3 regions of the Sporosarcina pasteurii genome follow, and region 2 is predicted to be linked to each of the others. Evidence: riboswitches for the same ligand, from Rfam matches in the RefSeq annotation. Region 2 holds a riboswitch; each other region holds the start of a gene.

Region 1 (10,130 bases), 1.4 Mb from region 2:
AAGACGAAATTAGAGGAGTGATTTGTATGAGAAGAAAATTACCTGTACTTATGCTGTTAACAGTATTTTTGCTCAGTATTTTAGCGGCATGTGGAAAAGAAAGCGAGGCCGACATTAAAGAAGTGAACATCGGGTATTTTCCAAACTTAACGCATATTACAACGATTGTCGCATTGGAAAACGGTTATTTCAAGGAAGCTTTTAGCGATGACATTGAAATTAAGACAAAAACAGTGAGCAATGGCGGATTATTTATGGAAGCGATGGCAACTAAATCGATTGACGTAGGTACAGTTGGGCCGGGACCACTTCTGAACATCTTTGTGAAAGATCCGAGATATCATATTATTTCCGGTGCTGTAAATGGCGGTGCCGTACTCGTTACAAGTGATCATAGTAATATATCATCACTAAAAGATTTAGACGGCAAAAAAGTTGCGATTCCAGTGATAGGAAGTACGCAAGATGTTATGTTAAGAAAAGCACTTCAAGAGGTAGATTTGAAACCGACGACAAATGGTGGAACAGTCGAACTATTTGCGGCAGCCCCCGCTGACACAGCAACACTATTCATTCAAAAGTCAGTTGATGCAACTGCAACCCAAGAACCGTGGGGATATATTTTAGAATCACAGGCAGACGGTAATTTGCTATTGGATTGGGAGTCATTTGCATGGGGAAAAGACTCTACAAATACAGTCGTCGTTGCTAGAGAAGGTTTTCTAGAAAACGATGAGCTTACGAAAGCTTATTTAACAGCGCATATGAAAGCCGTTCAATTTATTGAACAACATCCAGAAGAAAGCCAAGAACTTGTCATTCATCATATTAAAGAATTAACAGGAAAAGAGATTGACAAGGAAGAAGTAGAAGTTGCCTTTAGTCGACTCCAAGTGACAACATTGGTGAATGAACAAGTGATTCAAGAAATGGCGACAATCAGTGAAGAAGCTGGTTATGCAAAAAGCGCTGATATCGATGGTTTGTTCCGATTAGAACTATTAGAGTCTCTCGAATAAATTAAATATAAAAAGAGGAAGATAAATGTTTTTATCTTCCTCTTTTTTGTTCATACAAGTATATGTTATTGAGCTACCGCTTTTTATTGTATTATTTTATGGTTTGTTATGTGAACTTTTTCCGCTCAGCTATTCAAATAGCCATACGATCGTGTGTTAATAAAACCTCTTGAAGCTCATGAAGTTGTTCTTCATTTAACGGAATCATTGGTAGACGGACACCGCCGACATCGACTCCTTTAATATTCAATGCGGCTTTGACTGCGGTTGGATTTGGCGTTGCAAACATTGCTTTCATAACAGGTAGCAATCTACGATGATCTCTCGCTGCTTGTTGTACATCGCCATTAGTAAAGTTTTCAAGCATGGTTTGCATATTATTTCCGATAATATGAGATGACACAGATACGACACCCACCCCACCAATTGCCAAAACAGGAAGCGCTAAACTATCATCTCCGCTATACAATGAAAACTCGTCAGGCGTTTGCTCAATAATTTTAGCCATCGCATCTAAATCAGCGCTCGCCTCTTTAATCGCAACGATATTAGAAATATTGGCAAGTCGAACAGTCGTCTCCACTTCCATATTGACGGCGCTGCGCCCAGGAATGTTATAGAGCATAATCGGTAAAGACGTGGAAGCTGCAATTGTCTTGAAATGTTCATATAACCCTTCTTGACATGGTTTATTATAGTAAGGCGAAACAAGCATAATCCCATTAACCCCTACTTCTTCCGCACGCATTGTCAGTTCAATCGACGCTTTCGTGTTGTTTGAACCTGTTCCCGCAATCACCGGAACTCTTCCCTGTACTACTTCCACCGTATACTTAAATAATTCAACCTTTTCATCATCAGTCAGTGTCGGAGATTCTCCAGTAGTCCCTGCAATCACTAAACTATCTGATCCGTTGGCAATTAAGTACTCAATCAAGTTACTCGTCGCTGGGAAATCAATCTCACCCTGTTCATCAAAAGGTGTCACCATTGCTGTTACAATTTGTCCAAAATTCATTAACTCCACTTCCTATCATTTATTTTTGGAAAATAAATAGAGGGAGTAGGGCAACTAATTATTAAACGCAAAAAGCAACAACGAGGGTTCGTTGTTGCAGCTGAAATAATAAATTATTTCTTTGCAAAAAGATAGCCCTCCATATAGTCTCCTATATGACAATCCTGAGCTTATTCAACCCAGAACCAGCTTCGAGAAAAATGAGTCTCTCTCCACTTCGGCAAATCCCCCTTTCCACAATCATCATCGGACCTCATTATCCTCAGGTTGTGTACTAATGGTTTTTGCGCCTCTATCCTTACTTCAAAACTTTTGAAATAAGAGAAATCTTTAATTACTATGACTATACTTCTTTTTGATAAAAAATGCAAGGATGAATTCTACGAAAGCAGTTTAAAGTGTAATGATCATATTCAATTAGCGGCAATTTCGCATTCAAGATTTTTCATTTTAAAAACCAAAAACCGTTTCATAAATAGGCCCAACAAAAAACCCTTCCCAAATTGGAAAGGGTTGATTGATCAATATGATTAAGCTACATATGAAAGACGTGCGTTTTTTGAAAAATGTGCTAGTGCTTTTTTCGCTTCACTTTGATTTGTATATTCGAAAATTCTGAAGGAATGTTGCTCAAATACTGTGACTACCCACATTTGACATTCTCCTTTATTAGTTACTTTTCATTGCACCTTTAGTATACTGTGTTTTATAACAGAAAAAAAGGACAATGTGTACACCTTCACAAATCATTCGAAACTAAAGCGCTTACATTCGACGTTTTTATGACAATAATCAAAGTAATTGCGTTTTATGATGATTCCCGCTTTTGAAGACATAACAAAAAGTAATCCTGCCCAAACACATCCTTTGGGCAGGATTACTCTATTTACCTAATGTCATTGGTTCGGGTTATGTGAATCAACCTACTGTGTCGATTGATTCTGATTGTTTCAAAGCTCCGTTTGCTTCCGGAATGTTATTTATGTCAAGTGCATTCATTTTACAGAAATATTCCAGAAAGCGTTCAACTTCTTTAATTTGCTCTTCATCTGTTTTTAACGCAATGATATCTTTTAAAATTTGGGCAGTCCAAACATTATCGAAATAACGATATTTACCAGAATTCCATGAAGTTCGATGAGGATGATTCTGATTGATATAGTAATTCCAGAAAAGCATTTTCTCTGCTTCTTCGTCTGTCAGTTTGATTCTAAATTCTGCGTGGGACGGGACCATTCCATCATTACTACTGTTGCCGGAAAATGTTTCATTCACCATATAGAGACCGAGGATCCGTCTTTCTGTTTCTGCTTGTTCCGCTTCTCTTGCAGTCAGAAGACCTGCACTGTTCGGACGCAAACGAGCCGCTCTATTTGGCTGGCCTTTATTTACGCCGCTTTGAATCATGCCGGTACTTACTTGCCAGTCGGTAAATACATTTTGTTGTTCTTCTTCGTCCAGCCAGAAAACAATTTGTGCGCTTTCATGGATCCGATTGTTCTTTAATTTCTCCCTAAATTGTCGTTCAAGCGCCAGTCTCTCTTGTTCTTCTGCACGTTCCCTTTCGAGCGCTTTTTTCTTCTTTTCTTTTTTCAAAAAGATTTCCTTCAAAGATTTTGCAGTATCTCGGTCATTAAGTGTGATAAACTCTCTAAATGCATCAGGATAAACGAATTTTTTTATCCCCTCATTAAAATCAACCGTGATGATAGATCCTTCATGTTCCACGATATTTCCTTCACCAAACACTTTATGAGTAATTTCCTCATTAATTAAATTCACTAACCCACTCTCCTTATATCAATAATTAGCTGTTTATTTCGACCGAATGAAATGAAAAGAAGTTTAAAAACCAAAAAATCGCACTCAAATTCTGTCCGTAAGAAGTTGTGCACGATGATCGAATGGCGTCTCCATAACTGTTATAACTATATATTATCACATATTCTGAAATGTTGCAAATTTTGCGATTGACAAGAGTTGTTTGCTTGTCGTATAATAGATTGTTTTCATAATTAAAAGGCCATTATTAAGGACAAAAAATGGCTCTAATCACTTAATAAACTGTGATTAAAACCATTTCATTTTTCTAACAAAAACTGATTCAATGATTAACTGTTGACTGTGACACCATTTTCTTCAAACACTTTTTGAGCAGCTTTTAAAGCATTGAGTGCACGCGGAAATCCTACATACGGGATAAGATGCATAATACAACCAACCATCTCTTCCGGTGTTAACCCTACTGTCAGCCCGGTTTTTACATGCATCTCAATCTGCGGTGTTCCTTGTGCAACAAGGGCTGAAATTGTTGTAAGGACTTTTTGTTTATTATCAAGTCCTGGACGTGCATAAATATCTCCAAAGGCAAATTCAACAACAAATTTGCTTAAATCAGGTGCAATGTCTTTAAACCCCTCACCAATATCCATATGGCCAGTTGGGTTGTTACTGTCTGGTGTAGTAAGTTCCATTAATTTATCTAAGCCTTGTTGATAACGATCTTTTGTCAATTGAAGTCCCCCTTAGTTAACTATTCGCCATTCCCAACGCCTGAAACGCTCTGAAAATGTCGATAAATAGAAATGGCTATAACCACTTTAACAAATTTTCACATTAAATGAAATACCCGTTCTTTTCTGGATAATAACTTTTAAATCAACTTTTCTTCACATCCATTTTTCAACCATTTCGCAGTCAACGATTCTGCATTTAACATCTCTTCTGGGGTGCCTTCAAATAGAATCTGTCCACCTTCTTTCCCCCCACCTGGACCTAATTCAATTACCCAGTCACACGCCGCAATAAAATCTAAATTGTGTTCGATAATGATTACGGAATTCCCTTTGTTGACAAGATTTTGAAAGACATTCAAAAGTTTATCATTGTCTTTTCTGTGCAGCCCTAATGAAGGTTCATCTAATAAGTAGATTTGTCCTTCTTTTTGTAAATGGCTTGCAAGTTTTAGACGTTGGACTTCTCCTCCACTTAAGGAGCTCGTCGTCTGCCCTAACGTGAGATACCCTAAACCAACATTTTTTAGCGTATTCACTCTATTAATGATTCTTGGTGAATTAAAATAGTGCATCGCCTCATCGATCGTCAAACTTAAAATCTCTGCAATATTTTTATCTAGATACTTGTATGACAATGCTTCATCTGAATATCTCATTCCTTGACAGGCTTCGCACGGAATTGTGACAGGATCTGCAAACGCTACGTCTGGGGTTGTCACTCCTTTCCCCTTGCACATCGGACAAGCGCCTAATGAGTTAAAGGTGAACAAGCCCGCGGGTTGACCTGTTTCTTTTGAAAGGATTGCACGAATGTCATCCATGATGCCCATATATGTCGCAAGTGTAGACCGACTAGAGATGCCTATGCTGCCTTGTCCAACCATGATTGTTTCTGGATAGCTTTCTGGAAATGCCTCCATCATTAAGGAACTCTTACCAGAACCTGAAACGCCACATATTGAAACAAGTGCATGTTGAGGAATCTTTACGCTTATATTTTTTAAGTTATTATGATTGGCTCCTTTGATTGTAAAATAACTTTTACTAGCCCTTGGACGCTGGTTGATATTTATCTGTTGGTTTAATGACGTTGCCGCTCTAGAGTTTTTCAATCCCTCTAATTTCTCTTGATAAACGACCTCTCCTCCAGCTGCACCCGCCCCCGGCCCCATCTCTATGATTGCATCTGCTGCTTGGATTACTGATAAGTCATGTTCGATCACGATGACCGTATTATGATGCTCTTTAATCCTTTTGAGCATCCGAATTAACAAATCCACTTCCTCCGGATGAAGTCCCGCGCTCGGTTCGTCGAAAATATATGTGAGATTATTTAAGCTGCTCCCTAAATGACGCGCAATTTTCACCCTTTGTGCTTCGCCGCCAGAAAGCGTTCCCATTGTTCTCGATAAAGTTAAATAGCTCAATCCTAATTCAACGAGTTGTTGTATTTGCGGAATGGCTTGCAATGCAATAGATTTCCCCAAAGGATCATTGATTTTTGTGAGTTCCTGAAGTAATTCTGTCAGTTCTAATTGATCATATTCCGCAATATTAAGTCCATTTATTTTACATGCCAATACTTTTGGGTTTAGACCAGAACCTAGACATGTTTGGCATAAGCATTGTGTAGCTACTGCAAAAACGTCGTCTTGAGAAACTTGCTTCAATTTTGAGATATCTCGATTGATATAGAGGCGCGTAAATCTAGGCAATAACCCGTCCCACTCGTGGTCTTGGGGTCCGTGTTTTGTATGAAATGGCGCAAAGACTTTTTCACCTTTCGGGGGGCCATATAAGAATAGGTGGCGTTTTTCTTCTGAATAGTCCTTTATCGGTTTATCAGGATCAAACAATCCCCCAGTCATCATCCATCTCCCTTGCCACCCCGATGGCGATAAAGGCTTAAATTTAACTGCATACGCCCGAAGCGACTTATCGAAATCGATCATTTTATTTACATCTGGCGCAATGACCTTACCAAATCCACTACATTCCGGACATCTACCAAAAGAACTTTGGCTCGAAAAATCGGTCGCAGAAGGTATTGGAGGTGTGCCTATACGTGAGAATAAAAGTCTAATCAATGGATGAATATCCATATACGTACCAACTGTTGAACGAGAATTGCCGCTGGTTTGTCTCTGCTCTACGACGACAACCGGACTTAAGTTCTGCATCAAATCAGCATGCGGTCTTTCATATCTTGGCATTTGATTTCTGACATAATGCGGATAGTTCATCGTCATTTGTCTTCGGCTTTCTTTCGCCAATGTATCAAAAACAACCGAGCTTTTTCCAGAGCCAGAAAGCCCTGTGAATACGATAATTTTTCCTTTTGGTATATTAATATCTATATTTTTCAGATTATTTTCTTTTAATCCTTTTAAAATGATTTCGTCTCTAATTTTGGGCACTTTATCATCCTTTCTAATTTGATTTGCTGAAAAAAGTGTCCTCGGTAAGAAAATTTATCCTTATACACCCATATATCGCTGCAACTCTTCCTGCCCCTAACTGTTTTAGTAATTAGACTTTTAGTATACTCTATTTTTTCTATCTATTGAATGCAAGAGAATCGTTTAAATTTAGACAATCTTTATGTTCCACTGGAAATAGAGGTATATCATAATTTTACTACTACAGCTGAGGTTTTTTACAACCTCTCTATAATAAGAACAATAAACATTCAAAAACTCCAACTCTTGCAAGAGTACGGATGAAATGTGGCATACATTAATTGGTTGCCCACTTTAATCGCTTATGTTCTAAAAAAGAACTCCGATGCTCCAAAATCAAACACCTCTTATGACATGAATCGTGCAACAAAGGGGGATTTCTAATTGGCATGCTAATTGCAACTATAATTTAATAGCGGCGCGACAAAAGAGGTGCCGATAGTTTCAGAAAATTGTATGATTAACAAAATAAAGGAGGCTACTATTTAAAGAAATTAAGAATGATATTGATAAAGTTACCGGTTCAGTTTAGAAGTCCGACATTTCCTTGATAAGGTAGGAATACTTTTGTGGCGTACCATTTTTTTCTACAGATTATTCGCGGAATTTTATTGCCTTAAGTAAGCTTTTAGCGCAGTACTACTCGTTAATTTAAAGGAGGACATAATAATGACGAATATTGATTGGAAAAAGGTTGAAGAATGGGATAATAAATATATACTAAGGACATTCGCTACACAGGATGAATACCAAACAGTCCCAATTGAGTCCACTGAAGGTGATTACCTAATCATGCCGGACGGAACACGCTTATTGGATTTATTTAATCAACTGTACTGCGTAAATACTGGTCAAAAAAATAAAAAGATAAATGATGCAATCAAAGATGCACTTGATCGATATGGATTTGTCTGGGATGCTTATACTTCAGACTATAAGGCAAAAGCAGCAAAATTAATTATGGAAGATATTCTTGGAAAAGAAAGCTGGCCTGGAAAAATCAGATTTGTTTCAACTGGAAGTGAAGCAAACGAGACAGCACTCTTCATTGCTAGACTTTATAAAAATCGTCCGAATGTCATAACAAGAGAACATGCTTTCCATGGATGGACAAGAGGCGCATCTTCTCTAACTCGAATAAAAGGGGTCCGGAGTGGAATTACAGAGACAAATCCTGACTCAGAACAAAGACATATACCTGGTCAGCAAGATGGTGTAGTTGCCGTTGCACCTTCTCCAAACTGCTTGCGCTGCCCGCTTAGCCATACCTACGGGTCATGTCATGATGAGACTGGAGAGTTAGCTTGTGTAACCTATACGAGACGAATGATTGAAAACCAAGGTCCTGAACAAGTAGCGGCTATGGTAACTGAAATCACACAGGGCGCTGGTTCTATTATGCCGCCAAAAGAATACATTCCGCAAATTCGAAAGTTGACGAAAGACCTTGATATTCTTTGGATTGTGGACGAGGTATTAACAGGCTTTGGCCGTACAGGAAAATGGTTTAATTACCAGCACTATGGCGTTACACCGGACATCGTCACAATGGCGAAGGGCCTTTCAAGTTCAACAATTCCAGCTGGTGCCGTGGTAGTTAATAAGGAAATCGCCGAATTTATGGACCAATTCCGTTGGGAAACAGTGTCCACTTATTCAGGCCACCCCATCGCAATGGCTGCTGTATGTGCAAATATAGAATATATGATAGAAGAAAACCTAGTTGAAAAAGCAAAAGAAACGGGTAAATATTTCGAAAAGAAATTATTGGAGTTAAAGGACAAACACCCTACTGTGGGTCTGGTTGCTGGAGCTGGAGTTCTCTGGATTGTAGAACTTGTTAAAGATGAGAAAAACACTCCTTTTATAAAACTTGATAGAAATACAAGTCACGAGGCTGATCCAAGCACGTATCCAATTAACATCATCAATTCAAAAGCGCTTGAAAAAGGCGTATTAATTGGCGGTTTTGTCCCTAACACTTTACGTATAGGTACATCCTTAGACATTTCTAAAGAAGATATTGATAAAGCAATTGATGCACTGGATTATGCCTTAGACCATTTAGATAAACTAGCCGCGCAAGTGCAGGAGCAAAAGGCCTTAGTTTAATAGTACTTTTATTGTCACTAGACCTTCCCTTTAACTGGTTAAGGGGTTCTAATTTAGAAGTCTAATTTCTTCACCTAGGATTAACATTGAATTTCGTTGACTTTGTAATAATCTCAAACCCAAAAATGACCGCCTACCTTTTTAAGGAGACGGTCATTATTTTTGTTGATTTTTAATAAGTAATCAATAATTATTCAAGATTTACCCAAACTGATTTTACTTGCTGGATTCACGGTTTCAAATGTTTCCCCAGAGACAGACTCGACAAACTCTCCACCAAATAAATAGCTTCTTGGGACTTCCACGTAAAAAATCCTTTACACGACCATCTAGCTGTATCTCCTTTTCTACAATTAATGTTTTTGACATACTTATCTTCCCGTTTTTTAAAGATTTAGCTCAATAGGGTTTGTAACTAGTATGAATATTGCAACTGTACTTAAGGTGATTTCGTGGCTCCATCTTTGATGCTTATTCGATGATGGGTCAATTCGTCCCGATTTAACGCGATTGATTGTACCTTCAAACTGTGATAACCTGTTAATGTATTTAGAATTTACTGTTAATTGTTGCGAGGGAGGTTGAAGAATGAATACAGTCTTGGCAAATAAAGACTTGATAAAATCTTGGGAGCGGAGCAAAAAACACGGTGCTAACTTGGCTAAAACGCAAGAAGCTATGCTCCAAGAATATGAACTTAAACTTCAACAAGAGAAAAAAAGAGATTTATTGAATAGCATGCATCCGACAATTGAAAGCTTGGCATATTCTTTAAAGTCTTCCAACACAATTGTTGCCATTTCTAACTCCTCAGGTTATTTACTCAATAGCATAGGTAATCTTTCATTTCTAGATGAAGCAGAAAAAAATAATTTACAAAACGGGGCTTGTTGGTCCGAGCAGATGCGTGGTACGAATTCAGCGGGCACTGTTGCCATTGAGCAAAAACCATTGACTGTTATTGGTAGTGAGCATTATTTACCATCCCATCGTACGCTATTTTGTG
Region 2 (10,130 bases):
AAGAAAAATCGTCTCATGCGTTACTCAGATGCATTAGAACTTGTTGGTAAAGGTAGAAGTGCTTTTGTTTTTAGAATAAAGTCTTCGGATAAAGCCATTAAGCTATTTTTCCCTGGGTTTATGCATTTAGCAAAAGAAGAGGCTGAAATTTATCATGTACTTCAAAATATCTCTTATTACCCAAATATTTACGGCGCAGGTCTGAATTATATTGTGATTGATTATATTGAGGGGCTAACGCTCTTTGACTGTATCGCGCAAGGGCAGCTGATCAGACCCAATCATATAAAAGAAATTGATTATGCCTTGTTATTAGCTTCGAAACAAGGATTAAACCCATCTGATATTCACTTGCGCAACATTTTTCTGACCACGAATGGCGATATCAAGTTAATTGATGTCGCGCGTTTTAGACAGCAGAAAAATTGTGCACAGTGGAACAATCTAAAGAAAGCGTACGAACAGCTTTATCGAAAGCGGTTCTTTCCAAAGAAAATTGCTGCGACATATCTGAATGGTATTGCATTCCTTTATAAAAAAGGATTCATTCCTTCCTATCGAATGAAGTGAATATAGTCCTGAAACAGAAATTAACCTAGTTCCAAGCATTGTCTGAAAAAATAGTAGAATGTATGATAGGATAAGAGTATTCCTTTTCTTAGGGAGGGCATGAGAAGATGATACAAATCGGGTTGACGGGGTGGGGAGATCATCCGGATCTTGCCAATCCGAATTCAACCGCAAGAGATAAATTACTGGATTATACTGCACATTTTCCAATCGTGGAATTAGATTCCACATTTTATGCGATACAACCAGAGCGAAACATTCAAAGATGGATACGGGAAACGCCGGATGATTTTCAATTTATTGTGAAGGCATATCAAGGAATAACCGGACATCACCGTGGTGAATTGCCGTTTGAATCGGAAGAAGAGATGTATCGTCTATTTATTCAATCGATAAAACCATTGCAAGAGGCAGGGAAGTTAGCGATGGTCCTCGTCCAGTTTCCGCCTTGGTTTGATTGTGTGAAAGAACATGTGGATGAAATCCGTTCAATTTGCAAGAAATTAAAAGGCTTTGATATTGCCATTGAGTTTAGACACCAATCGTGGTATTCAACACCATTTAAAATGAAAACAATCGCCTTTTTGCGCGAATTAAATGTCATTCATTCAGTGTGTGATGAACCGCAAGCAGGGGAGGGGAGCATACCCCTTGTACCGGTGTCAACCAGGGCCGATAAGGTGCTCTTTCGTTTACATGGTCGGAATATATACGGGTGGCGCAATACGTCAGGAGACGATAAATCATGGCGTACTGTGCGCAATTTATATGAGTATGATGCGAAAGAATTAAAAGAATTTGAAGCCGTTACACAAAAATTAGCTGCTGAAACAGAGGAAGTTTTTGTTATTTTTAATAATAATTCGGGGAAACATGCGGCGCAAAATGCGAAACAATTTCAACGACAACTAAACATTACATATGATAATTTAGCTTCACAACAGCTGAGTTTGTTCGAGGGGGATTGGTGATGGAGTATTTAATATTAGCGTTAATTGGATTGAGTGCGGGAGTAATCGGGGCACTTGTCGGGCTTGGGGGCGGCATCATCCTTGTTCCCGCAACGCTATTTATCGGCATTAATTTAGGGTGGATTGACGGAATTACACCCCAAACAGTCGTGGGCCTATCAGTCATTATGATGATTTTTACAGGGCTTGGTTCAACCTTGTCTTATATGAAAAAGAAAACAGTCGACTTTAAAAGTGGGGCCATCTTTTTCGCAGGTAGCGCGCCAGGTACATTAATCGGCGCATTTGTGAATAAACAGTTAGATTTGCCATCATTTAATTTATATTTTGGTATATTGCTCATTATTTTAGCAACACTTTTGTTAGTAAGAGATTATCTTAAGCCTGTGCAGTGGTTTGTGAAGCGCGGTAAAAAAAGGATGTTTACAGATATTCACGGACATGAACATATTTATGGATATCCGATTTGGTTTGCGCTATTGCTAACTTTTGGTGTTGGGTTCGCCTCCGGATTATTTGGTATTGGCGGCGGTTCGATTATTGTTCCAGCGATGATTTTATTGTTTTTATTCCCGCCACATGTTGCGGTTGGCACATCAATGTTCATGGTGTTTTTATCTGCAATTGTTAATTCAATTACACATATTTCTCTCGGTAACGTTCCTTGGCTCTATACAATCCCTGTCGTCCCGGCAGCATATTTTGGTGCGAAAATGGGGGCATATTTAAATAACAAAATGAAATCTGAAACACTAGTATTTGCGTTGCGTATCATTCTACTTCTTCTAGGTGTACGTTCAATTGTTGATGGAATTTGGGGGTAGATTGTTGGATGGAAATAATTCATATCTTGCATACAAATGATATTCATAGTCATTTTGAATATTGGCCGCAAATTCACCGTTTACTTGTGGATAAACGGAAAGAATTTGACGCACGCGGGGAACCTGTTTATCTTTTTGATATCGGCGACCACGTGGACCGCTCACACCCTTTTACAGAAGGTACGAATGGGAAGGGCAATATTCAACTATTAAACGAAGCCGGTTATGATGCGGTGACGATTGGAAATAATGAAGGAATCACGATGTCTAAGGCTGCGTTAGATGAACTTTATGACGAGGCGAAGTTTGATGTAATTGTTGGAAACTTACTAGATTCTAATGAGGAACTTCCGAACTGGGCAACATCGTCTACCATTTATACGACTGCAAAAGGAACAAAAATCGGCGTCATAGGTGCAACTGCTTATTACAAACAGTTCTATGAAACATTGGATTGGAAGATTATCCCTTCAAGGGAACAACTTATAAATGAAGCAGAGCAGCTTGTGGAGAAGACAGATGTGATTATTTGTTTGTCTCATTTAGGACTTCCAGAAGATCAGTTACTAGCAGTGGAATGTCCACATATCGATGTGATATTGGGCGCCCATACACATCATATTTTACCTGAAGGCGAGTATGTGAATGATGCATTACTTGCGGCGACAGGGAAATTTGGTGATTTTGTAGGGCATGTGACAGTGCAATTCGACGATAAGAAAAAACAGGTAATTGATAAGCATGCGAGCCTTTATCGCTCAGCAGACTTACCAGTTTTGGAAGAAGATGTTGAGAAAATAGCGAAGTATATAGATGTTGGAAAAACAGCCTTAGAAGAAAAGTTGTTTTATAATGCGGTGGATTTGAAGCAAAATCTATTTGGCACGAGCGAATTATCCTCTTATTTTGGTAGGGCGTTAATTGATTATACGGACGCAGATTGCGCGCTGTTTAATGCAGGCATCTTTTTGGGAAGTTTGGAAAAAGGGTGGATCACGAAAGGGGATATGCACCAAATATTACCTCATCCGATCAACGTCTGTACAATTGAATTAACCGGTGACCAATTACTAGAAGTCTATGAGCAGTCGTTAAACGAAGATTTGGCACATATTGAAGTAAAAGGCTTGGGATTTCGTGGTACTTTGATGGGGGCAATTCTTCATGAAAGATTGTATAGGAACCGATGGGGTGCGCTTTTCGCGGGAAATAAAGAAGTTGTACCTGAAGAGACGTATACACTTGCAACGCTAGATATGTTTACGTTTGGATATTTCTTTCCATTGTTTAAAGAGTTAGACAAAGAATATTTCATGCCCGATTTAATCCGAGATGTATTAGCAAAGTACGGTCAAAATAATGGTGAATCAACGACTCTTCCCTAGCATATGTTATAACGGGAGGAGTCGTTTTGAAATTTCAAAAACCAATTAAACGGAGAGGAATCTTTCGGCGAAAAGGAAAGATATTGCCGTTTATTTTCCTTGCTGTAATTGTAGCGGTTGTTTATTTTTTTTACTATGTCAATCAAAAACTCACTCCAATTTACATCGGTTATGCTGAAGTTCAAACCGAGAAAATCGCAAATCATGTCATCAGTGAAGCGATTACGGAACGAATTGCAAATGTCCTTGATGTGAATGATGTGATTCAACATGTACCAACGGGCGAGAGTTCGGATCAAGTGATTGCGAAATATAATACAGAAGTGATCAATCGAATACTTGCGGATGTTCGTACAACTGTCGATGAAAACTTAGATGAAATTGAAAAAGGAAATATTGATATATTACCGTTAGATGAAGATATCGAATATGATGCGGAACAAATGCAATCGCAAGGGGGCGTTGTTTTTTTTGTATCCCTTGGGCAAGTGACAGATTTACCGCTCCTTGGTAATCTTGGCCCAAGAATTCCAATTCGCTTTCATGTTATCGGTGATGCCCATGCAACTGTTGTGCCTTATATTAAGGAATTCGGTATTAATAATGCGTATGTTGAAGTAAACATTGTCCTAACAGTGCAAGTTAAAATCATTGTTCCGCTTGCCACAAAGACATCGATTGTAGAACAAACAGTGCCGATTGCGATTGGACTCGTACAAGGTCCGGTACCACAAGTCTATAGTACTGGAGATGGAGTGATGAAACCGAATGTGGATGTTGAAGTTCCGTTGAAACCGGAATTACAGGAATAAAATAGCCCTTGAAGTTCTTAAATAATTTTGATATAATCATTTCTACAAAGAAAATATCGATAGGGTAGAGGCTGCATTACTTATCAGTAGTACATGGAAGTGTGACAACGATGATCATGTGTGAAAGGGAGTTTTGCCGAAGCTTGATGAATTTGTCAAAGTCATCAGGTTGGGGTTATTCTAAATAAGAATAACACTGTCATACAGCGTATTTGCTGATGATGAGCTACAAATCGGACGTGAGATAAGCTTTTATATTTATCAAACAGACGAAAAGTAGAGTAAGCCGGCTTCCCGTAACACATTCGATTGTGCGACGAGCAGCTGGCTTTTTAATTACCTGAAAAACACCTCACCCCCAATCAATTGGAGGAATTTAGAATGATAGGAACTTGGGTTTCAATAATCCCACCAATATTAGCGATTGTAATGGTATTGCTGACAAGACGCGTACTGTTATCTCTTGGAACTGGTATTGTAGCGGGGGCATTAATTGTTGCTGCGTTTTCACCAACGCAAATATTTATTGAATTATGGGAGTCTATCACGGTCTCATTTTGGGATTGGGGCAGCAGCGCCATTAACTCAGATAATATTAATATTATGTTATTTATCTTATTGCTTGGTGTCATTACCGCTTTTGTTAGTTTGTCTGGCGGAAGCAGGGCATTTGCGGAGTGGGCAATACGTCACGTGAAAACGAAACGAGGCGCGAAGTTATTAACAGTTGCTTTGGGAATTGCCATTTTCGTGGATGACTATTTTAATTCACTTGCAGTCGGACAAATTTCAAGACCGATTACGGACCGCCATAAAATATCGCGTGCAAAGCTAGCATATTTTATTGACTCGACTTCTGCACCTATTTGTGTCGTGTCTCCTATTTCAAGTTGGGGCGCATATTTGATAGGTCTTCTCGGTATTATGTTTAGCGGAGCTGCTGCGATAAGCTATTCACCGCTATCTGCCTTCTTATTAATGGCGCCAATGAACTTTTATGTCGTAACAACATTGGCTTTAGTATTCTTCTTTGCTTGGACGAATGTAGACTTTTTCGAAATGAAAAGACATGAAGACCGTGCGGAAAGCAAAGGTCAATTATACGATCCTAATAAAGAAATTCCTGGCCAATTAAAAGAAGATTTTCCTGTGCATGCATATGGTAAAGTACGAGATCTCGTAGCGCCTATCGTTACACTTATTGTAGTGACGTTGCTCATGATGGTATGGACAGGGTATCAAGCAAGTGTTGCAGACGGAATTGCTGTTTCGATTTGGTCAATCTTTGAAAATACAAATGTTCCATATTCTCTAGTTATCGGTGGATTATCAGGAGCAGGCTTAGCTGCAATCTTATATTCACTGCAATTTAAAAACAATGAAACTGCAAATACTTTGCTAATGAGACAAGCTTTTACGAGTGGCGTGAAGGCTATGATGCCAGCGGTGCTTATACTAATTTTAGCTTGGGGCTTGACTGATTTAATTGACAAGTTAGATACTGGAGTTTATTTATCTAATGTTGTGATGCAAGCAAATATTCCAGTTGCATTCTTGCCAGCCATCATGTTTGTACTAGCTGGACTTATGGCATTTTCAACGGGTACTTCATGGGGATCATTCGGAATCTTATTGCCGATTGCGGGAAAAATTATGTTAGATGCTTCACCTGAAATGCTACTCCCTGCATTGGCGGCAGTCCTTGCAGGAGCGGTATTTGGAGACCATTGCTCACCAATTTCAGATACAACGATTCTATCGTCAACGGGTGCTGGATGTAACCATATGGATCACGTGGCGACACAACTTCCGTACGCTTTGATGAGTGCTGGAATTACGGTAATCGGATATGTCGTGTTGGGTGTAACTGGCTCGATCTGGTTAGGGTTATTGTCGGTTATTGTCGTTTTAATTGTGTTGTTTTCAGTTTGGACAATGCGGTCAAAGGCTGGAAAAGTTGCGTTAGGTCATTCAAAACAATCAATTTAAGCGAAAGAAGTGATGGAATTCATCACTTCTTTTTTTGTCGAAAAAAATAGTAGGTATTTTAAAAATGTTTTGACAATAGAATAGTAGCAATATATAATTAACTTGTGTTTAGCTTTTGAATTTTCGGACAAATAGAGAAAAGGAAAAGGAGGAAAATTCATGTCAAGACGTTCACAATGGGGGAGTCGAGCAGGGTTTATTATGGCCGCAGTTGGCTCTGCAGTAGGGCTTGGGAATATTTGGAGATTTCCGTATGTTGCCTATGAAAATGGTGGCGGTGCATTTTTTATCCCTTACTTATTTGCATTATTAACTGCGGGTATTCCGATTTTAATTATGGAGTTTACAATCGGTCATAAGTATCGTGGTTCAGCGCCACTTTCGTTTTTTAGAATGTCAGGCAAGAAATCTGAATGGATAGGTTGGTGGGGCGTTTTTGTCTCATTTGTTATATCAACCTATTATTCTGTTATTATTGCCTGGGCAATGAAGTATACGATTTACTCATTTAATTTATCTTGGGGTACTGATACAGCTGGGTTCTTGTTTGGGGATGTGCTGAATTTAGCAGATACTCCTGGAGATGTGGGGGGGTACGTTCCTGGTGTACTAATCCCTTTACTACTTGTATGGGCAATCGTTTTTATTATTCTATTAGCAGGGGTACAGCGTGGAATAGAACTCGCAAACCGTATATTTATTCCAATGTTAATAATTGTATTTCTAATGGTCGTTATACGTGCGGTTACGCTTGATGGTGCACTGCTTGGATTAGATGCATTTTTCAAACCAGATTTGACTAAACTCGCCAATCCGACAGTATGGGTAGCAGCCTACGGACATATTTTCTTTAGTTTGTCTATCGCATTTGCAATTATGATCACGTATTCTAGTTACTTACCTAAAAAATCGGATATTACGAATAACGCTTTTATTACAGGTTTTGCTAATTCAGGTTTTGAATTACTTGCGGGAATTGGGATTTTCGCGGCACTAGGTTTTATGGCAACGCAAGCTGGAACTGCTGTTTCAGAGGTTGCCGATGCTGGCGTAGGCTTAGCTTTCGTTGTATTCCCGGAGATTATCAATCAGATGCCAGGAATGAATAGCTTATTTGGTACGCTATTCTTCTTATCACTTGTACTTGCTGGTATATCTTCTCTCATCTCAATCTGTGAAACGTATATCGCTGGTATATCTGATAAATTTAATGTCTCTAGAAGTAAATCTGTTATCGTTGGTGTTGGAATAGCGGCAGTTGTTTCCACGCTTTTCGCGACACGTGGCGGATTATTCTTCCTTGATGCAGCGGATTACTTCATCAACCAATTCGGAGTCGCAGCAATTGGATTAATAGAAGTTATCCTGATCGCATGGGCATTTAGAAAGCTTGGCGTATTTGAAAATCATGCAAACGCGATTTCTGATATACGTCTAGGGGCTTGGTGGAAAGTTTGTTTGAGCGTCATTACACCGATAGTCCTAGGGTATATGATGTTTGGTTTATTACGTACGAACTTGTTAAAGCTTCATGAAACAGATAATGGAAATTATGAAGGATACTCAAATACATTTATTCTATTTGGAGGCTGGTCTGTCGCATTAGGCGCATTAGTCTTAGCAGTCTTATTTACGCTCTCCAAATGGAAACCGAATACACATGAGACTACAGATTATGAAGAAAACTAAGGAGGATTCGCTATGAGTGGTGGAGCAATCGGAATGATGGTCGTTGGAATCCTCGTCATTTGGGGAGGATTAGCCGCAAGTATTGTGAACGCGGTTTCGAAATCAAGGAAAAAATCAGTTTAGCAGATGGTCGATATACAACGCTTTAACAGACTGTAGATGGAGTCCAGTTTGGACTTTCTCTACAGTTTTTTGGTATTTTAATTATTTTAAGTACTTGCCCGATTCATTCGGCGATGAAGGTTGTTTGAATAGTGTAATTGTGATACATTTACGATAGTCAAGATAATAAATAAGTATAATTGCAGCAATGATGTAATACTTCACTAAAGTCTTCAAGAAATGGAGTCGATTGTCTTGTCATGTAGACCTGAACGAGGAAAGAAAACTGAACATTTAAGGAAACCAGATTGGCTTAAGATTAAGTTGAATACAAACGAGAACTATAGAGATTTAAAAAAGTTAATGCGTGAACAAAATCTCAATACAGTTTGTGAAGAGGCTCGATGCCCGAATATTCATGAATGTTGGGGAGAGCGTAGAACAGCTACGTTTATGATTTTAGGTGCAATTTGTACGAGAGCCTGCCGTTTTTGTGCAGTGAATACAGGCCTTCCAAACGAGCTTGATTTAGCCGAACCGGAACGTGTTGCTGATTCCGTACAATTAATGAACTTAAAGCACGTCGTTGTCACAGCGGTTGCACGTGATGATCAGAAGGACGGCGGTGCAGGTGTGTTTGCGGAAACGATCCGGGCAATTCGTCGTAAAAACCCATTTACGACAATTGAAGTGCTTCCATCCGACATGGGTGGGGTATACGAAAACTTAAAAACGTTAATGGATGCGAAACCGGATATCTTAAACCATAATATTGAGACGGTTCGTCGACTCACGAAAAGAGTCCGAGCACGTGCAACTTATGACCGTTCACTCGAATTGCTTAAACGGGCGAAGGAAATGTATCCTGAAATTCCAACAAAGTCTTCTTTAATGCTTGGCCTAGGTGAAACACATGAAGAAATTGTCGGAACAATGGATGACTTACGTGCAAATAACGTTGATATTATGACGATTGGTCAATATTTACAGCCGACCAAAAAACATTTGCCTGTTCAAAAATATTATTCTCCACAAGAATTTGGCGAATTAAGAAAAATTGCGATGTCCAAAGGATTCTCGCATTGTGAAGCAGGACCGCTCGTTCGTTCAAGTTACCATGCCGATGAGCAAGTAAATGCGGCAGCGAAAGAAAAACAACGTCAAGGTGAAGAACAACTTCAAGCAACATTGCAAAGTTGAGTGGTGGTGAAAAGGTATGATAATGCTCGAAAATACAGAGTATGAATTAATTAAAGATTTTCGAGATGGCTTTCAAAAGGACCCATTGCTCGAAAGATTTAGCGAAGTGCTTATAAAATATGATTATATATTGGGAGATTGGGGATATGGTCAATTACGCTTAAAAGGCTTTTTTGACGACCGCAATCCAAAAGCAACTTATGAAACGAAAATCAGCACAGTTGAAGACTATTTATACGAGTACTGTAACTTCGGTTGTGCACATTTTATTTTGAAAAAAGTAAAGAAATAACCACTTTAAAAAACCATGCGAAATGTTTTCTATCGCATGGTTTTTTAGTATGGGACTCCAAGTACTCTGTTAACTTTCTCAATCATCTCTAGTTTATATTACATTAATTGTTGATATGAAGTGGAGGTGGGATAATCCAACCTTTTTCTTTATTCAAACGTAGTAATTTTGCGCCAAATAGTGCTCTTTCAACATGATATTTACCAAACATCATGGCAATATCTTCTCTTAGACATTGACCCATTACCATACTGCAAGAAACAAGTCCCTGTCCTACGTTAATCGATACAGCACCG
Region 3 (10,130 bases), 1.6 Mb from region 2:
CACCTGTTGGGTGTGTGTTAAACAGACGTACTTGCGATAAAATTGCTGGACCAACAAAGTCTGTTTTGTCGTTAACGTTTGGACATGCTTCCAAGCATACACCGCACGTCATACATTTTGACAATTCGTATGCCCATTGACGTTTACGCTCTGGCATTCGTGGTCCTTCACCTAAAGAGTATGTACCATCGATTGGTACCCATGCTTTAACTTTCTTCAATGAATCAAACATTACGTTACGGTCAACGACTAAGTCACGAACAACCGGGAACGTAGCCATTGGTTCTAGTTTAATTGGCTGTGTTAATTGGTCAATAAGCGCCGTACACGATTGACGTGGACGTCCGTTAATGACCATTGAACATGCACCACAAACTTCTTCAAGACATGACATTTCCCAAGTTACAGGTGACGTCTTTTTGCCAGCTGCGTTGACAGGGTTACGTTGGATTTCCATTAGTGCAGAAATTACGTTCATATTTGGTCTGTATTCTAATTCGAACTCTTCCCAATACGGAGTTGAGTTCGCTGTATCTTGACGACGAATTTCAAATTTAATTGTTTTTTGTGCTGTAGCAGTTTGCTCGCTCATTTACGTTAATCTCCTTTCTTTGTGGAGTAATCGCGTTTACGTGGCGGGATGAGTGACACATCGATGTCTTCGTAATGGAAAATCGGTGCAGATTGCCCGTCAAATTTCGCCATCGTCGTTTTCATAAAGTTCTCGTCATCACGCTCAGGGAAGTCTGGCTTGTAATGCGCCCCACGACTCTCGTCACGTTGAAGTGCACCGATTGTAATGACTCTCGCTAAGTACAACATATTTTTCAACTGACGTGTAAACGTTGCGCCTTGGTTAGACCATTGTTGCGTGTCCGTCATATTAATATTTTCATATCTTTCTAGAAGCTCTTGAATCTTTGCATCAGTTTGTTTTAGCTTATCATTGTAACGAACAACAGTTACGTTGTTTGTCATCCACTCACCAAGTTCTTTGTGGAGTAAGTAAGCGTTTTCCGTTCCGTCCATCTTAAGCGTCGCATCCCATTTCGCTTGCTCTTCTTTGACCGCGGAATCGAACACAGATGAAGAAATGTCTTCTGCTGTTTTCTTCAAGCCTTTCATATATTCAACAGCTTTCGGTCCTGCCACCATTCCGCCGTAAACAGCAGATAATAAGGAGTTAGCACCTAAACGGTTTGCACCGTGCTGTGAATAATCAACTTCACCCGCGGCAAATAAACCTGGGATATTTGTGTGCTGGTCGTAATCAACCCATAGACCACCCATTGAATAGTGAACCGCCGGGAAGATTTTCATCGGTACTTTACGTGGATCGTCACCCATGAACTTTTCATAGATTTCGATAATTCCACCTAGCTTAATATCAAGTTCTTTCGGGTCTTTATGAGAGAGGTCTAAGTAAACCATGTTCTCACCGTTAATGCCTAGCTTTTGGTTGACACACACATCAAAGATTTCACGTGTTGCAATATCACGTGGAACTAGGTTACCGTAATCTGGATACTTCTCTTCTAGGAAGTACCAAGGTTTCCCGTCTTTGTATGTCCATACTCGTCCACCTTCACCACGTGCTGACTCACTCATGAGACGTAGTTTATCATCTCCAGGAATCGCTGTTGGGTGAATTTGGATGAACTCCCCATTTGCATAATAAGCACCTTGTTGGTAAACGATAGACGCCGCTGAACCTGTGTTAATCACAGAGTTCGTGGATTTCCCGAAAATAATTCCAGGGCCACCTGTAGCCATAATGACTGCATCACCTTTAAAGGATTCGATTTCCATCGTGTACATATTTTGCGCTTTAATTCCACGACAAATTCCTTCGTCGTCAAGAATTGCACCTAGGAACTCCCAATGCTCGTACTTTTGTACAAGACCTTCTACTTCATAACGACGCACTTGCTCGTCTAGCGCGTATAGAAGTTGTTGTCCAGTTGTCGCACCAGCAAATGCAGTACGGTGATGAAGCGTTCCACCGAAACGTCTAAAATCTAGTAAGCCTTCTGGCGTACGGTTAAACATAACGCCCATACGATCAAATAAGTGAATAATTTCTGGAGCTGCTTCTGTCATTGCTTTTACTGGAGGTTGGTTCGCTAAAAAGTCTCCACCGTATACAGTATCGTCGAAATGGATCGCAGGCGAGTCGCCTTCCCCTTTCGTGTTTACCGCACCGTTAATACCGCCTTGGGCACATACGGAGTGGGAACGTTTAACCGGGACAATTGAGAACAGGTCAACCGGTACACCTTCCTCTGCTGCTTTGATGACCGCCATCAGTCCTGCGAGACCGCCGCCGACAACAATCATTCTGCTTTTTGTCATGAATGTTTCACTCCTCAAAAATTTAAGTAGACTAATAAATTCATAGTTTATACATCAATTAAGTAAATGCAAATAATGCTTGAACACCAATGATTGAAAGGATTACGAATGCTGCCATCGTGATATACGTAACGATTTGCTGTGAACGTGGTGACTGTGCAATTCCCCAAGTCACAAGAACACCCCATACTCCGTTAAACAAGTGGAACGCAGCTGCAACTACACCCGCAATATAAAATACAAGCATGAACGGATTCGCTAAAATATCCGCCATCATGTCGTAGTTCACTTCTGCTCCTAAAGCCTTTTGAATTCTTGTTTCCCAGATGTGCCATGCGATAAAGATTACTAGGAATACCCCTGTAATTCTTTGTAACATAAACATCCAGTTACGGAACGTACCGTAGCGCTTAACATTATTCTTTGCCGTGAAAGCTATGTATACACCATAAAACGCGTGGAACATTAATGGGATATAAATAATAAACCATTCTAAAAATAGAACGAATGGCAAATTCCCCATAAAGTCTGAAGCTTGATTGAATGCTTCTGGTCCTCGTGTCGCAAAATGGTTAATGACTAAGTGTTGAACTAGAAAAAGTCCAACTGGAATAATCCCTAGCAAAGAATGAAGGCGGCGCACAAAAAAATCAGATTCTCTCGTCAATTCTTTTACCCTCCCTTATTACTGAAGAAATCGGTTTCATAGTTCGTCATTGAAAAAACCTGAAGAAATATTGACCGAATCCCTCTTCATGGTACAATGTTATAGCATATACTATTGTACTCGTACGTTTTAAAGAGGTCAAGGTGCTGAATTGTTTAATAACACAAAAAAGTTAGTAGTTTACCATAATTCGACTATTTAAATTGCGGATTTCTTTAAAATTTACGATCTATTTATACGCTATTTTTAAAAACATTGTACAACCTCTTTATTTGAAAAATTAAAAGTCGATAACCATTCTACTGTGAAATTGATCATTAACCTCATAATGGAATGACAGATAGGACAATTTAGAAAGGTGCAATAAAACGTGGAGAATCATACATACGGGGAACCGACCCAATTCGGTTATGAATTAATACGAGACCATGTATTGCCAAGTATTCTTGGTAAACATGAAGGCGATATTCTTTACTGGGCCGGTAAAGAAATTGCTCGTAAGTTTCCAGTTTTCAGCATGGAAGAAATCCCTTCTTTTTTCCTTGAAGCTGGTTGGGGACAGCTTCAACTTGAAAAAAAGTCAAAAAAAGAAGCCTTTTACAAATTAATTAGCCCTGGTGAAAATCTAAAAGTAAGCGAGCGAAACTTCCAATTAGAAGCGGGATTTCTTGCAGAGCAATACCAAAAACTGAATGGCGTGCTTACAGAGTGTTATGCGGCCCCTGAGCGTAATGAACAATCAATTACTTTCCATATTGCGTGGGATAAAAAAGAAACCGTTTAAATTCCCCATATTAAAAATCGTTGAAAAAGGTGATATTTTGTACCTTTTTCAACGATTTATTTAATTACCCTACATGCCCAAGTTCAAATGTTTTATGTAACACGGCGACTGCCTCTTTCATATACATACTAGGAATAACGACTGAGACTTTAATTTCAGATGTGCTGACCATCTTAATGGGAATTGACGCATCGCGTAATGCATCAAACATGTGCGCCGCCACGCCAGGATTCGAAACCATTCCACTGCCTACGATAGAGACTTTAGCCAGTCCCACTTCGAAATCTGCTCGTTTATAGCCAAGTTCTTCTTTATTCATCTCTAGCACGTTCATCGCTTTTGCAAAGTCTTCATTTTTAATTGAAAATGAAACAGACGGTTGTTCTCCATCCATGATTGTTTGAACAATTATGTCTACGTTTACTTGCTGTTCAGCGAGCACAGTAAATATATTCGCAAGCGAACCATTGTAAGGGGTGTCGTACATAATTGTAATGCGTACGATGTCTTCTTCAAAAGCAACTCCACGTACGATAAGATTATTTTCCATTTCAATTTCCTCCTTAATCATCGTGCCTTCGCCGTTTATATGAGCTGGTCTTACACGAAGCGGCATTTGATGATTTTTAGCAAACTCAATTGCACGCGGGTGAAGTACGCCCGCACCTAAATTTGCCAATTCAAGCATTTCATCATAAGAGATTTCATTTAATTTTGCTGCCTCTTCTATCATTCTCGGATCTGTCGTAAAAACCCCTTCAACGTCCGTATAAATATCGCATGCGGAGGCATTAATTGCAATCGCAACCGCAACTGCACTCGTGTCCGAGCCACCCCGGCCAAGCGTCGTGACTTCAGCATCGTGATCAATACCTTGAAAACCTGCGATGACCGCCACCGCGCCTGATTCTAGTGTATCTACTACTCTTTTCGAATCGACGTCTTCAATGCGTGCGTTGCTGTGGATTGATTCCGTTCTAATGCCTGCTTGCCACCCGGTAAATGATTTCGATGGGATCCCTTTCGCGGAAATTGCCATTGCCAGTAAGGAAGCAGTCACTTGTTCACCCGTTGCAAGCAACATATCCAATTCACGTTTTTCCGCATCAGGATGAATATCTGCTGCAAGCGCTAGTAATTTATCTGTCGTTTTTCCCATTGCAGACACAACAACAGCCACTTGTTTCCCTGTATTTACTTCATCAATAATTAAAGAAGCTGCCCTTTCAATTCTTTCTTCATTGGCAACCGATGTTCCACCAAACTTCATTACAATCTTCTCCAAAATCTCCACCCACTTTCCCCTGAAACGCAAAAACAGCCCTCATTTAATAAATGAGAGCTGGTCCGATTAGAGTGTACACAAAAAACAGTGTCTCCTACGGGATAGCTCTCCAGGTAAAATATCCTGACAGACTCCCGCTTATTCAACGGAAATCCAGCAAGTACTCGATAACAGTTCGATTACTCGCTTCGGCAAATACCCCTTTCTTCTTCAATCGCTAGGCTGTTCCCTTCTTGAAGAATACTTTTAATATTTGCGCCTCTATCCTCACTAAGTATGATTATCTATCATATAGTGAAATAATTCAGTGTCTTCACTCTAACATATTACTTATTTTCTGGCAATTCTTTTTGGAAATATGCTTCCACAGACTCTGCTAGTTTTTCCGGCAATCCAGCTTTTTGAAGTTCTTCAGCTGTTGCTTCCCGAATCTTTTTCACAGAGCCGAAATGTTTAAGCAGGGCCGTTTTTCTTTTCGGTCCAATGCCTGGAATGTTGTCCAGAGAAGAAGTTATCGTATTTGCCCCTCTTCGTTGACGGTGGAATGTAATCGCAAATCTATGCACTTCGTCTTGAATTCGTTGCAACAAATAAAAGGCTTCACTTGTTCTCTTTAATGGAATTAGTTCGACTGGATCGCCGTAAAGAAGTTGTGACGTTTGGTGCTTCTCATCTTTTGCCAATCCAGCAATCGGAATCGATAAGCCTAATTCATCTTCAATGACTTCCCGTGCCACTTCCATTTGACCTTTTCCGCCATCAATTATTACCAAATCAGGCAACGGTAAATCTTCTTTTAAAACACGCACATATCGCCTTCTCACAACTTCACGCATCGCACCATAATCATCGTGCATCGCGGCGGTTTTCGTTTTATACTTACGGTAATCTTTACGATTCGGCTTACCGTCAATAAAAGAAACCATTGCCGAAACAGGATCCACACCGTGCGTATGAGAGTTGTCAAATGCCTCAATACGATGCGGAACAGCAATGTTCATCGCTTCGCCAAGTTCCTCACAAGCACCAACTGTTCGCTGTTCTTGCCGTTCGATTAGTTGGAACTTCTCAGACAATGAAATTCGTGCATTTTTCATCGCCAACTGTACGAGGTCTTTCTTTTTCCCTCTTTGTGGAATAAATACTTGTACGCTTAATAATTGCTTTACAACTTCTGCATCCACATCGGGAGGTAATAATATTTCTTTCGGAATTAAGTGGTCTGACTTACCATAAAACTGTCCGATAAACGTTAATAATTCTTCTTCTGGATCTTTATATAAAGGAAAAATTGAGACATCTCGCTCAATCAGCTTACCTTGACGGACAAAAAATACTTGGACACACATCCAGCCCTTATCGACCGCATAGCCAAAAATATCTCGGTCAGTAAAGTCATTCATCGTCATCGTTTGTTTTTCCATTACCATTTCGATATTCGTGATTTGGTCACGGTACTCTTTTGCCCGTTCGAACTCTAATGATTCCGCTGCCTCATTCATTTTTTCCGTCAATTCTTTTTTCACGCTTTTATACCCGCCGTTTAAAAAACGAGTGATGTTTGCAATCATTTCTTTGTACGTCTCTTCCTCTACCTCATGAATACAAGGTGCTAAACATTGTCCTAGGTGATAGTACAGACATGACCTGGTCGGTAATGTTTGGCATTTACGATATGGGTAAATTCGGTCCAATAACTTCTTCGTCTCACCCGCCGCATATGCGTTTGGATAAGGACCAAAGTATTTTCCTTTGTCATTTTTCACACGTCTCGTAATGATTAATCTTGGATGACGTTCAGCTGTAATCTTTAAGTAAGGATACGATTTATCATCCTTCAACATGACGTTATATTTCGGATCATATTGTTTAATTAAATTTAATTCTAAAATAAGCGCTTCAATATCTGAAGACGTAATAATCGTTTCAAAATCAACAATTTCACTTACGAGTCTTTGCGTTTTCCCATCATGGCTGCCTGTAAAGTAGCTGCGAACGCGCTGCCTCAACACTTTCGCTTTCCCGACGTAAATGACAGTCCCTTGACGGTCTTTCATTAAGTAGCATCCGGGATGATCGGGTAAAATCGCTAACTTCTCTTTTATTAAATCATTCATTTTTATCACCTACTCATTCAAGCATAGAGCACATGCTTCGATGTGACTAGCATAAGCCAATCAAACGAGAAAATCCATTTAAAAAGGCGACTTCCTAAGGAAAAGTGCGCCTTCGTTCATCTGATGCTCGAAACTAGATATAAAAAGCCGGGGTCCTTAAAATGGCCCCGGCGACTTGAAAAAACAGACATTTAATGTATCTTTATTGCTAGCAACGCATTCTCTTACCGCTGAAATTATGCGTGCTTTTCAATTAATTGTGCGAGTGCATCTTTAGGTTGGAAACCAACAACTTTTTCAACCATTTCGCCATCTTTGAAAAGAACAAGTGTAGGAATTGACATAATTCCGAATTTACCAGCAGTTTCTTGGTTATCGTCTACGTCAACTTTTACAATTTTCGCTTTCCCTTCGATTTCACCGTCAAGCTCCTCTAATACTGGAGCAATCATTTTACAAGGTCCGCACCAAGGTGCCCAAAAATCAACAAGTACAACACCTTCTGCAATGTGTTCTGCAAAGTCTTTGTCTGTCGCATTAATAATTGCCATTTCAAATCTTCCTCCTTTGATTTACAACTCTTCTGTATTGTAACATGCTCAAAAATAAGCCGCGAAAAATATGCCTATTCACTAATCCTGTCCCTACTATATTCGAATCATCATGCTTTACGTGACAAAAGCAGCTCTATCAATCCCCCAGTATGCCAAGTACACAGTTGAATCACACCTCCGCAATATGATAATAAAAAAGAAAGTCCTCTACATAGAAGACTCCCCTTTTCGATTAATGATTTATGCATGAACCTTTAATTTCTTAACTTCTTCAATCATCATTGGAATGACTTCGAATAAGTCCCCTACGATGCCGTAATCCGCAACTTTGAAGATTTCCGCTTCTGGGTCTTTGTTTATGGCGACAATCACTTTGGAGTTTGACATCCCTGCCATATGTTGGATAGCACCAGAAATTCCAGCACCGATGTAAAGATCTGGCGTAATAACTTTACCTGTTTGACCGATTTGTAGTGAATAGTCACAGTAATCTGCGTCACATGCACCACGTGATGCACCAATTGCACCACCTAATAGGTCCGCAAGTTCTTGTAGTGGCTTAAAGCCATCTGCACTTCGCACACCACGCCCACCAGCAACAACGACTTTCGCTTCTGACATGTCAACGCCTTCAGTGGCTTTACGAACAACTTCAGAAATAATTGTACGTAAATCTTTTACATCCACATCAACAGAAGTAACGTCACCGCTACGACTTTCATCTTTTTCCAAGGCCGCAATGTTATTCGGACGTACTGTTATGAACAGAAGCCCTTCTTTATGCTTTACTTTTTCAAATGCTTTCCCGGAATAAATTGGACGGATGAATAAAGCATCATCGTCTTCTCCTTCAATTTCAGTTACATCTGAAATGAGGCCAGCTGCTAGTTTACTAGCAATTTTAGGAGATAAATCTTTTCCTAATGCTGTATGACCAAAAACAATTGCTTCTGGATTCTCTTGTTCGCAAACCGCCATGAATCCTTGGCTGTAGCCATCTGAAGTATATTGTTTCAATTTTTCATGCTCAACCGTTACAACACGGTCTGCACCGTATTGAATCATTTCTGCCCCAAGTGATTGAACGGAATCGCCTAGTAGTACCCCAACAACTTCTCCGCCTGCTGAAACTTTTTTTGCAGCTGCAATTGCTTCAAATGAAACGTTACGTAAGACACCATCACGAGTTTCTCCAAGTACTAATACTTTTTTTGACATTCCCTGTCCCTCCTATATCCGATATAAAAGAAGAAGAACTTCTCGCTCTACCTCTTAATACTCGTCCAATTAAATATCAATATATACATCTAGTTTTCTATGATTAATAGCTAAATTCTTGAACAATCAAGTGAAAATTTAAATGACTTTCGCTTCATCTTTCAGTAACTGAACAAGTTCTTTCACTTGATCTGCTATTTCACCTTCAAGGATTCGTCCCGCTTCTTTTGCAGGTGGTAAGAACACATTAACCGTTTCAGTTTTTGCTTCTACGTCGTCCTCATCAAGATCCAGGTCATCGAGCTCCAACTCTTCTAGCGGCTTTCTTTTCGCTTTCATAATCCCAGGCAATGAAGGATAACGTGGCTCGTTTAACCCTTGTTGCGCCGTCACTAATAATGGCAGTGCTGTTTCGAGTACTTCAGAATCTCCTTCAACGTCACGAACAATCTTCACGTCTGTACCGTCAATTTCTAGCTTTGTAATCGTAGTTACATAGTTTATGCCAAGCATTTCTGCAACACGTGGGCCAACTTGACCTGAACCGCCGTCAATTGCAACGTTTCCTGCAAGGATCAAATCTGCATCTTTATCACTTAAGTACTCAGAAATAATCTTCGCAACTGTAAATTCATCCATTTCATCTAAATCATCTTCTGTATTAATTAAAACTGCTTTATCTGCACCCATTGCTAAAGCTGTGCGTAGCTGTTTTTCTGCTTCTTCATCCCCGATTGTAATAACAGTTACTTCTCCGCCATGTTCATCGCGAACTGTAATTGCTTCTTCAATTGCATATTCGTCATATGGATTAATGATGAATTCCGCCCCATCTTCAACAATTGCACCATTATTAACTGTAATTTTTTCCTCAGTATCAAAAGTACGTTTTACCAAAACATAAATATTCATTAATAACACCCTCCTCAGCTATTTTCGTCATTTCCCTTGAAATACAGGTTCTCGCTTTTCAATAAATGCTTGAATTCCTTCTTTAGCATCTTCAGAAACAAATACTTCACCAAAAGAATTCGCCTCGGCTTGAACGCCTTCATAATAAGTGGAAGTTTTAGTAAATTGCAACATTTCTAAAGCTGCTTTCACTGCAATCGGGCTCTTCTTAGCAATTTTCTGTGCGATTTCCGCAGTCTTA

The links. A riboswitch is a leader RNA that binds a small molecule or an ion and turns the genes downstream of it on or off. The one in region 2 is predicted to bind lysine.
Region 1: it holds a riboswitch for lysine, as region 2 does, so the genes downstream of both, dapA (4-hydroxy-tetrahydrodipicolinate synthase) here and AB1H92_RS12375 (Na+/H+ antiporter NhaC family protein) in region 2, are expected to answer to the same signal.
Region 3: it holds a riboswitch for lysine, as region 2 does, so the genes downstream of both, AB1H92_RS04315 (aspartate kinase) here and AB1H92_RS12375 (Na+/H+ antiporter NhaC family protein) in region 2, are expected to answer to the same signal.

What each region holds. Positions count from the first base shown of each region.
Region 1 covers NZ_CP160452.1:1,225,528-1,235,657, reverse strand. The annotation lists gene AB1H92_RS05570 (ABC transporter substrate-binding protein) at 51-1,019, shown strand; gene dapA (4-hydroxy-tetrahydrodipicolinate synthase) at 1,153-2,037, opposite strand; lysine riboswitch at 2,162-2,340, opposite strand; gene AB1H92_RS05560 (hypothetical protein) at 2,568-2,690, opposite strand; gene AB1H92_RS05555 (malate synthase) at 2,956-3,819, opposite strand; gene AB1H92_RS05550 (carboxymuconolactone decarboxylase family protein) at 4,149-4,550, opposite strand; gene AB1H92_RS05545 (ATP-binding cassette domain-containing protein) at 4,691-6,970, opposite strand; gene AB1H92_RS05540 (aspartate aminotransferase family protein) at 7,682-9,124, shown strand; gene AB1H92_RS05535 (sigma-54-dependent Fis family transcriptional regulator) at 9,713-10,130, shown strand, end outside.
Region 2 covers NZ_CP160452.1:2,576,031-2,586,160, reverse strand. The annotation lists gene AB1H92_RS12400 (protein kinase family protein) at 1-570, shown strand, start outside; gene AB1H92_RS12395 (DUF72 domain-containing protein) at 678-1,541, shown strand; gene AB1H92_RS12390 (sulfite exporter TauE/SafE family protein) at 1,541-2,365, shown strand; gene AB1H92_RS12385 (bifunctional UDP-sugar hydrolase/5'-nucleotidase) at 2,374-3,750, shown strand; gene yunB (sporulation protein YunB) at 3,777-4,562, shown strand; lysine riboswitch at 4,620-4,799, shown strand; gene AB1H92_RS12375 (Na+/H+ antiporter NhaC family protein) at 4,944-6,551, shown strand; gene AB1H92_RS12370 (sodium-dependent transporter) at 6,711-8,240, shown strand; gene AB1H92_RS12365 (methionine/alanine import family NSS transporter small subunit) at 8,253-8,363, shown strand; gene lipA (lipoyl synthase) at 8,583-9,542, shown strand; gene AB1H92_RS12355 (YutD family protein) at 9,559-9,834, shown strand; gene AB1H92_RS12350 (DUF3231 family protein) at 9,938-10,130, opposite strand, start outside.
Region 3 covers NZ_CP160452.1:946,586-956,715, reverse strand. The annotation lists gene sdhB (succinate dehydrogenase iron-sulfur subunit) at 1-592, opposite strand, end outside; gene sdhA (succinate dehydrogenase flavoprotein subunit) at 598-2,352, opposite strand; gene AB1H92_RS04325 (succinate dehydrogenase cytochrome b558 subunit) at 2,411-3,019, opposite strand; gene AB1H92_RS04320 (YslB family protein) at 3,390-3,803, shown strand; gene AB1H92_RS04315 (aspartate kinase) at 3,868-5,088, opposite strand; lysine riboswitch at 5,183-5,360, opposite strand; gene uvrC (excinuclease ABC subunit UvrC) at 5,415-7,205, opposite strand; gene trxA (thioredoxin) at 7,442-7,756, opposite strand; gene AB1H92_RS04300 (electron transfer flavoprotein subunit alpha/FixB family protein) at 8,000-8,977, opposite strand; gene AB1H92_RS04295 (electron transfer flavoprotein subunit beta/FixA family protein) at 9,116-9,889, opposite strand; gene AB1H92_RS04290 (enoyl-CoA hydratase) at 9,917-10,130, opposite strand, start outside.